Regions from separate parts of the Gordonia aquimaris genome, predicted to be linked through region 2. Evidence: predicted binding sites of a transcription regulator. Region 2 holds the regulator's gene; the other holds the start of a gene.
The links. The regulator LexA, encoded in region 2, represses DNA repair genes until DNA is damaged. The targets are predictions, from matches to a motif close to CGAACANNTGTTCG.
Positions count from the first base shown of each region.

Region 1: OSB52_RS04020 (HNH endonuclease signature motif containing protein) is a predicted target of LexA. The motif match lies at 2,434-2,447, and genes of this name have one in related genera.

Region 1 is NZ_JAPKFM010000003.1:82,883-87,307, reverse strand. It holds gene OSB52_RS04025 (sodium/solute symporter) at 1-974, shown strand, start outside; gene OSB52_RS04020 (HNH endonuclease signature motif containing protein) at 1,172-2,419, opposite strand; gene OSB52_RS04015 (DUF485 domain-containing protein) at 2,767-3,126, shown strand; gene OSB52_RS04010 (monocarboxylic acid transporter) at 3,123-4,425, shown strand, end outside.
Region 2 is NZ_JAPKFM010000016.1:52,656-57,080, forward strand. It holds gene OSB52_RS15270 (DeoR/GlpR family DNA-binding transcription regulator) at 1-635, opposite strand, end outside; gene OSB52_RS15275 (phosphoenolpyruvate--protein phosphotransferase) at 801-2,483, shown strand; gene lexA (transcriptional repressor LexA) at 2,503-3,279, opposite strand; gene OSB52_RS15285 (LysM peptidoglycan-binding domain-containing protein) at 3,842-4,129, shown strand; gene nrdR (transcriptional regulator NrdR) at 4,233-4,425, shown strand, end outside.

The sequences.
Region 1 (4,425 bases), on a different contig from region 2:
TCCCCAGCATCGGCACCCACGAGGTCGGCGCGGGCAGTGTCATCCGACTCGAGGCCGGCGCGGCAACCCCGGTCGTGGATGGTGCGCCGACGACTGGTGAGGGCTGGATCGCCTCGGGCGGCGGGTTGGGTGGACGTCAGCCCCTGTTCGAGGTGTTGTCGCTGATCATCGCCACCTTTCTGGGGACAATGGGCTTGCCGCACGTGCTGGTGCGGTTCTACACCAACCCGGACGGGCGGTCATCGCGACGCACTGCGCTGGCGGTCATCGCGCTGCTGTCGCTGTTCTATCTGTTCCCGACCGTGTTGGGGGTCCTCGCACGCCTGTATGTACCGCAGTTGCTGATCACCGGTACGTCCGATGCCGCGGTGTTGTTGCTGCCCGCTGCCGCCGTCGGGGGGCTGGCCGGGCAGATCCTGGCGGCGTTGGTGGCCGCTGGTGCCATCGCGGCGTTCCTCGCTACCTCGTCGGGGTTGCTGGTCAGCGTCGCAGGCGCGTTGTCCACGGACGTGCTGCGCGGACGAGTGCGCGACTTCCGCATCGCCGCGCTCATCGGCGGTGTCATCCCGATCGGTCTCTCGCTGGCGGCGTCGTCGCTGGAGTTGTCGCGGACGGTCGGGCTGGTGTTCGCCGTCGCCGCATCGACGTTGTGCCCTCTTCTGGTGCTGGGCATCTGGTGGCGCGGCCTGACCGCGCCCGGCGCGGTTGCCGGGCTCATCGTCGGCGGCGTGAGTTCGGGTGCCGCGACCAGCCTTGCGATCGCCGGGGTGGTGAGCAACGACGTGCTCGGCGGTTGGCCCGCGGAGATCATCGGCTATCCGGCCGCGGTGACCGTGCCACTGGCGTTCGCGACGATGATCGGGGTGAGTCTCGCGACCCGTCGCCGAGTGCCCGACGATCTGGCACGGACCTTCGCCCGCATGCACGTGCCGGAGCGGTTGGGCATGGGGATCGAGCGCCTGCCGAGCGAGTAGGCGGTCGGCCGGCGTACAGTGTCGCGTACCGCGCACCACATGGGTTGTTGTGCAACCGATGTGGCCGTCGGGTACGCGACACCGTTGCGGCGCCGTTGGTTCACTCTATGGAGTTCTCAAGGGACGGTTGCGGTCCCGACCGGGATCGGGTGCGTGGGAAGACTTGGCTGCGTGACCTACTCGCCGGTCAGCGTGGCTCAGGCGGCGGCGGGTAGGTTGTCGAGGTTGAGGGTGCGTCGGTTGTAGGCCGGTATCGGCCGCCGGTGCGGGTCGACAGCGACGGGTGGGATGAGCCAGGGATGTCGGTCGTGGCCCATGATCACCTGCCACCCGTTGTGGTGGATGTCGGCATGACACGACGGGCACAGCAGACAGCCGTTGTCCAACACCGTGATTCCACCATCAGCCCAATGCACAATATGATGGCCTTGGCAGCGGGAGGCCGCCACGCCGCATTTGATGCAACACTGATCCCGCTTGTGCAACGCCTTACGCAGATACGCTGGGAACAGGCGTTTGTCTTTACTCATCTCCATCGGCACCGCCTCACCATCGACGATCGCGACCGTCGCGGTGGTGTCACAGGTCAGGGTGCGCAGCATGGCTTCGGAGATCGACCCCATGAACGGCAGTTCGGCCAGATCCGGGGTATCGGCGGGCACCGACACCAGCATCTGGTGACGGGGCGCCGAGGCCGCATCACCGCTGCGGGCAGCGATATCCAGCAACGCTTCGAGGGCGTCGGCATGCCGGCGCTCGGTGGAACGCGCATCCGGTGAGCCGTCGGGTTCAGGGCGCGGAGCCGCCAGCTCTTCCATCGCGGCCGAGAATTTTTCGCCGACTTCGGTGTTGAGGTCGGCGCGTACCTGCAGCCGCCCGTCACCATCGACATCGTGGACGAGCGCGTTGAGGTTGCGGTCCTCGGATGCCGGTAACCCACCGGTGTCGGCGGCGGCCTGGTTGCCCAGACGACGCGCACGTTTACCGATGTCGGCGGGGGTGGCGCCGGAAAAGAATTGGGCGAGAAGTTCGGTCACGATGTTTAGACGCGCCACATCGTCGAGCGGTTCCGCCGATCTTTTCCCGACATGATCGACCCCTTTACCCACCGCATCCACATGTTCGGCGGAGATCGCCCCATCGGCGGCATGCGCGCCCAGAGTGGGCAGCTGCGCACGGGCAGTGGCGATACGGATCAGACGGGACGCGACCGCCGGCGCGAGCCCCATCACGATCAACAGTTCACTGAGTTTGCGGCCGTGGTCGCGGGCCACACCCAGTCGGTCCAGATGGCCGACCACCGTCGCAGCGTGATGGTCGATCAGATTACGCAACGTGACCAGAGCGGTCATCGCATCAAACGCCGCACGCCCCGACATATCGTCGGCAAAGTGCAGGTCACGAACAGAATCAGTGATGGTGGTGAGATCCCCCGAAGCTCCCATGACTCCACTATGGTCGAACACCAGTTCGATGTCAAGGAGTTTCTTGAAAATAGTGCAGAAGATTTTTGAGCGGGTGGGGTGGTTTCGATATGCGGCGGGCTCGCAAGCTCGCACGCCGCTGCTCAACCAGCGAGGGGGCGGCGGGCTGAGGCACTCGCCTCATGCCCCCTGTGCGGCCGCGAGACTTGGCGAGGGGTTCCCCACCCAACCGCTCGTCGGCCGCCATCGACCGTCCGTCGCACAGTCTCACTACTTCGCCGTGTGACCCACAACACCCCATTCTGCTGTGACTTGCACCTCAATACGCTTGCCAGTCGAGAGTCATCACAGACATTCAGGAGGTAGGCGTGTCCACGATCGAACATCCGCCCGGCTCGGCGTCGCATTCGCCGACCGGCGAGCAGTGGCTGGAAGTCCAGGCCAGCCCGGAATTCCAAGACCTGCGGCATCGACTGCGCCGGTTCGTCTTTCCGCTGACGGCGTTCTTCCTGCTGTGGTACGCGCTCTATGTGCTGCTCGGGGCGTTCGCCACCGACTTCATGGGCACAAAGGTTTGGGGCGATATCAACATCGGCCTGATCCTGGGCCTGCTGCAATTTGTCACGACCTTCGTGATCACTGGGCTCTACGTACGGTTCGCCAACCGTGACCTCGACCCGCGGGCCACCGCTATCCGCGAGAAGATGGAAAGCGAGATCAGCGCATGACCACGATCAATCTGGCTGCGTCCGTCGGCAACCCGGTCGCCAACATCTCCATCTTCGTAGCGTTCGTCGCCGTCACCATGTACGTGGTGATCCGGGCGAGCAAGAACAACAAGTCCGCAGCTGACTTCTTCACTGGCGGCCGTGGCTTCTCCGGCCCACAGAACGGCATTGCCATTGCCGGCGACTATCTGTCGGCGGCCAGCTTCCTCGGCATCGCCGGCGCCATCGCCGTCTACGGCTACGATGGCTTCCTCTACTCCATCGGCTTCCTGGTCGCATGGCTCGTCGCCCTGCTGCTGGTGGCCGAATTGCTCCGCAACACCGGCAAATTCACCATGGCCGACGTGCTGAGCTTCCGACTGCGCCAGCGTCCGGTGCGGTTGGCCGCGGCCATCTCCACGCTGATGGTGTCGCTGTTCTATCTCCTCGCCCAGATGGCCGGCGCCGGCGGTCTGGTGGCGCTGCTGCTCGACATCGAGAGCCGCGTCGGCCAGTCGATCGTGATCGCCATCGTCGGTGCGCTGATGATCGTCTACGTCCTCATCGGCGGTATGAAGGGCACCACGTGGGTGCAGATCATCAAGGCCGTCCTGCTGATCACCGGTGCCGCGGTCATGACGTTCATCGTGTTGGCGAAGTTCGGTATGAACGTGTCCAGCATCCTCGGCTCTGCACAGGATGCGATCACCGGGTCGTCGGATGAGAAGGTCGCCGCCCGTGACGTTCTCGCCCCCGGCGCCCAATACGGCGGATCGCTCTCGTCGCAGATCAACTTCATCTCGCTGGCGATCGCCCTGGTGCTCGGTACCGCAGGTCTGCCGCACGTGCTGATGCGCTTCTACACAGTGCCGACGGCCAAGGAAGCACGCAGGTCGGTGGTGTGGGCCATCGCGCTGATCGGCGCGTTCTACCTGTTCACCCTGATTCTCGGCTACGGCGCCGCCGCCTTGGTCGGCCCGGACGAGATCATGAACGCCGCAGGCGGACAGAACTCGGCAGCACCGCTGCTGGCCTTCGAACTCGGTGGCGTGGTACTGCTCGGCATCATCTCGGCGGTGGCGTTCGCGACCATCCTCGCCGTGGTCGCCGGCCTGGCCATCACCGCGTCTGCGTCGTTCGCCCATGACATCTACGGCAGTGTCATCAAGCGCGGCCAGGCCAGCGAGGACGACCAGGTGAAGGTGTCGCGCTACACCGTTGTGGTGCTGGGCATCATGGCGATCATCCTCGGCATCCTGGCCAACGGTCAGAACATCGCCTTCCTGGTGGCCCTGGCGTTCGCCATCGCCGCAGCCGCGA
Region 2 (4,425 bases):
GAGTCCGCCAGAACGACGACGCGGTGGGCGGAACGGACGATCGCCGACTTGATCGCTGCCTCGTCCGGATCCGGGGTGGACAGACCGTGGGCGATGCTGATGCCGTTGGTGCCGACGAAGGCCGTGGTGATGCGCAGCCGTTCGAGTGCGGCGACGGTGTCGGCGCCGACCATCGCCTGGGTGAGTCCGCGGACTCGGCCGCCGAGCACATGCAGGGTCTCGGCGCCCTGTGCGGCCAGGGCGCCGGCGATGGGAATGCTGTGGGTCATCAACGTCAGTCGGCGGTCACGGGGGAGTGCGAGGGCGGCCTGGTAGGTGGTGGTGCCGGCGTCGATGAACACCGACCCGCCGTCGGGTGGGAGGAAGCGCGACGCGGCCGCACCGATCGCGAGCTTCTGGTCGGTGTGCGACATCAGGCGTTCGTCGATGCCCTGTTCGCCGACGACCGGCGTCGCGCCGGGACGTACGGCGCCACCATGGACGCGCTGGAGGTGTCCGTTGCGTTCCAGCACAGCGAGATCGCGGCGGACGGTCTCGCTCGTCACGTCGAACAACGAGGCCAAAGCGGTGACCGAGGCGCGGCCGTTGACCCGTACCTGGTTGGCGATCGCCTGCTGACGTTCTTCCGCGTACACGATGTCCTCGTCTGTTGATTTGATTGGCGTTGGATGTGGGTATATCTGTGTTTACGCCTGTTTATGTTGACAAGTCAAGGTTTTCTTGTAACTTGGATCACAACGGTGACCAGTGGATCGTGGCGGCACACCGTGGCCCAGCCCGTCGGACAAGTGAGGATCTCGGTGGAGCACACACACGTACTGAACGGAACGCCGGTCGTCGGCGGACACGCCTACGGGCCCGCGATCTGGCCGGGTGAGCGTCCGGTGTATGATCCGGCCGTCGCCGCCCCAGTCCTCGAGGACGAACGCGACGTGGAGATCAAGCGGTTCACCGACGCGGCGGCCGCGGTCGCGGGGAGGCTGCGGGAGCGGGCATCACACGCCTCGGGTGCCGCGGCGGAGGTGTTGTCGGCGACGGCGGGTCTCGCCGAGGACCGCGGGTGGACCGGCGCGGCCTCGAAACTCATCACGACAGGGACGCCAGCGCCGGCGGCAGCGGTCGCCGCGACCGACCAGTTCGCGGAGATGTTCACCAAGCTCGGCGGCCTCATGGCCGAGCGCGTCACGGATCTCAACGATGTCCGGGACCGCGTGGTCGCCGAACTACTGGGAGTCCCCGAACCCGGGGTTCCGGAACCCGCCGAACCGTCTGTGCTGTTGGCCGACGATCTTGCTCCGGCCGACACGGCGGGACTGGACCCGACAAAGGTCACCGCGCTGGTCACACGGCTGGGCGGCCCGACCAGTCACACCGCGATCATCGCGCGACAACTCGGGATTCCGTGTGTGGTGGCGGTATCCGGCCTCGGTGAGGTGGCCGCCGGGACGACGGTGCTGGTCGACGGTACCGCGGGCACCCTGGAGGTCGAGCCGGATCCCGACGACGCCGCCGCGCGCGTGGCCGAGAGCCGGCGGATGGCGGAATTGGTGGCGGCCTGGGCCGGACCGGGAGTGACCGCCGACGGGCGACCGATCGCGGTCCTCGCCAATGTCGCCGATGGCACGTCGGCCCGGTCGGCGACCTCCCACCCGGTAGAGGGTGTCGGCCTGTTCCGCACGGAGTTGGCGTTTCTCGACCGCGCGGACGAGCCCTCGGTGGAGGAGCAGACGCGGCTCTATCGCGAGGTGCTCGACGCCTTCGAGGGGCGCAAGGTGGTGATCCGGACCCTCGATGCGGGCTCCGACAAGCCGCTGAAGTTCGTCACGCAGATCGAGGAGACCAATCCGGCACTCGGCGTGCGTGGCAACCGGATCGTCGATGCTCATCCGGGCATCCGGGCGGCCCAGCTCGACGCGATCGCGGCAGCCGCCGACGGACATCAACCGACGCCGTGGGTGATGGCGCCGATGATCGCCTCGGCGACCGAGGCCGCGGAGTTCGCCGGGGAGGTACGCCGACGCGGACTGATCGCCGGTGTGATGATCGAGGTGCCGGCGGCAGCGATCCTCGCCGAATCGATCCTGGCGGAGGTCGACTTCGTGTCGATCGGAACCAACGACCTGACCCAGTACACGATGGCCGCCGACCGGATGTCGGCGGAGCTCGCCGCTCTCACCGATCCCTGGCAGCCCGCGGTGCTCACCCTTATCGCCGGCGTGGCGCGCGCCGGTCAGGCCGCCGACAAACCCGTCGGGGTCTGCGGCGAGGCGGCAGCCGATCCGTTGCTCGCGTGTGTGCTGGTCGGACTCGGGGTCACGTCCCTGTCGACTGCGCCCGCGGCCTCGGCCGCGGTCGGCGCCAGGCTCGCGGAGGTGACCGTCGAGCAATGTCGTGCGGCCGCCGAGGCTGCCCTGGCGACGGCCGAACCCGCCGCGGCGCGTGCTGCTGCGACTGCGGTGCTGGCCGGCGCAGTGGTCGGCTGAGCGGCCGGCCCGCTCGGGTTCAGACCCGACGCATCACGGTGACGACCTTGCCGAGAATGGCTGCGTCATCGCCCGAGATCGGGTCGAACAGATCGTTGTGCGGCATCAGCCAGACGTGGCCGTCCTTGCGCTTGAAGGTCTTGACCGTGGCCTCGCCGTCGATCATCGCTGCCACGATGTCGCCGTTGTCGGCGACACTCTGCTGGCGTACGACCACCCAGTCGCCGTCGCAGATCGCCGCGTCGATCATCGACTCGCCGACCACGCGGAGCAGGAACAGTGAGCCCTCACCGACGAGTTCGCGGGGCAGCGGGAACACGTCCTCGACGGCTTCCTCGGCGAGAATGGGTCCACCCGCCGCGATCCGGCCGAGGACCGGTACGAACGTCGGGGTGGGCAACTGCGCGCCATCGCCGGATGCGGCCGTACCGCCCGGTGGGATGTGCTGGTCGCCGTCTTGGATGTTGACCGCGCGTGGGCGGTTGTGGTCGCGCTTGAGTAGACCTTTGCGTTCCAGGGTCCGCAGCTGGTGGGCCACCGACGACGTCGAGGTGAGGCCGACGGCATCGCCGATCTCCCGGATGCTCGGCGGATATCCGCGCTCGCGGACCGAGGCGCGGATGTACTCGAGCACGCCTCGCTGACGAGGGGTCAGGCTAGCCTCGACGACTTCCGGATCGGCGACCGCGCTATCCGACGCCTCCGTATCGGCTCCGGTCGGCGCCTGCGCCTCGGGTTTCGGCTTGCTGCTGATCCCGCGGGACGCGCCGCGCCGCCCGCCGGCTTTGTCGCTCATCGGTCGAGTCCTTCCTGTCGCCGAAACCGGCAGTGGCCGATTACGGGTTGCCGGTCTGGATCGAAAAACTGCTGGTCTGTTCGGGGAGACTGCTCGGCTGGTTCGGAGCTGCTGTTCAGGGCCCATCCACGCACGTCACCATGTCGCCGACAGTAGCCGAACATTTTGACATGTTCAAACATGTGTTCGACGTGTGTCGAGACATTGTCGGACCCACGTGCTACAAATCGAACATGCGTTCTCTCGAACACATGAGCGACGTGCGTTCGAGAGGCGCCCGAGGTTCGATCCGACTCGTTCCCAGGAGGACACGATGAGCACAGCGACCCTTCATCGGCAGACGCAGTACGCACCGGCTGCGTCCCCGATGCACCCGGCATCCGGGCGCCCTGCAGACGTCCCGACGCGCGACAGAGTCCCGGCCGGGCATGTCTCCCGACCGCGGCGGCGGGGGCGATATGACTCCACTGGGCCCACGAGGCGTCGACCGGGCGGGTCCGGTGCCCCCGCGGCACGGGTGTCGGGGACGAGTTGTGCGTCGCCGGGAGTCGACCGTAGGTTCGTGCGTCGACGCGCGACGGCCGCAGCCGTGGTGCTCGGTGGGGCGCTCGCGGTGCTGGTGTGGGCGGTCGCCATCGTCGGCTCCAACTATGCCGCGTCGGTGCAACCGAGCCCTACCGGGACCGAGGTGGTCCACGTGCGGCAGGGTGATTCGTTGAGCTCCATCGCCGATCGCATCGCGCCGGATGTGCCACGCCAGGCCGTCATCGAGCAGATCGTCGAACGCAACAAACTCGCCGGCTCCGGCCTGCGGGTGGGGCAGGCTTTGATCGCACCCGCATACAGCTGAGGGCCTGACGGTATCCTCGATGGCACAGGGTCCGGCCGGGAACCGGCACGGCGTGACGGGTGACCGGTACGCCGGTGTGTCCAGAGACGTGCGTGAGGATGACATGCGCTGCCCGTTTTGCAAGAACGAAGACACCAAGGTCATCGACTCGCGTGTCGCCGACGAGGGGCAGGCGATCCGACGGCGCCGTTCGTGTGCGGAGTGCGGTCGCCGATTCTCGACCGTCGAGAGTGCCGTGCTGTCGGTCGCCAAACGCAACGGGGTCACCGAGCCGTTCAGTCGGGAGAAGGTGATGC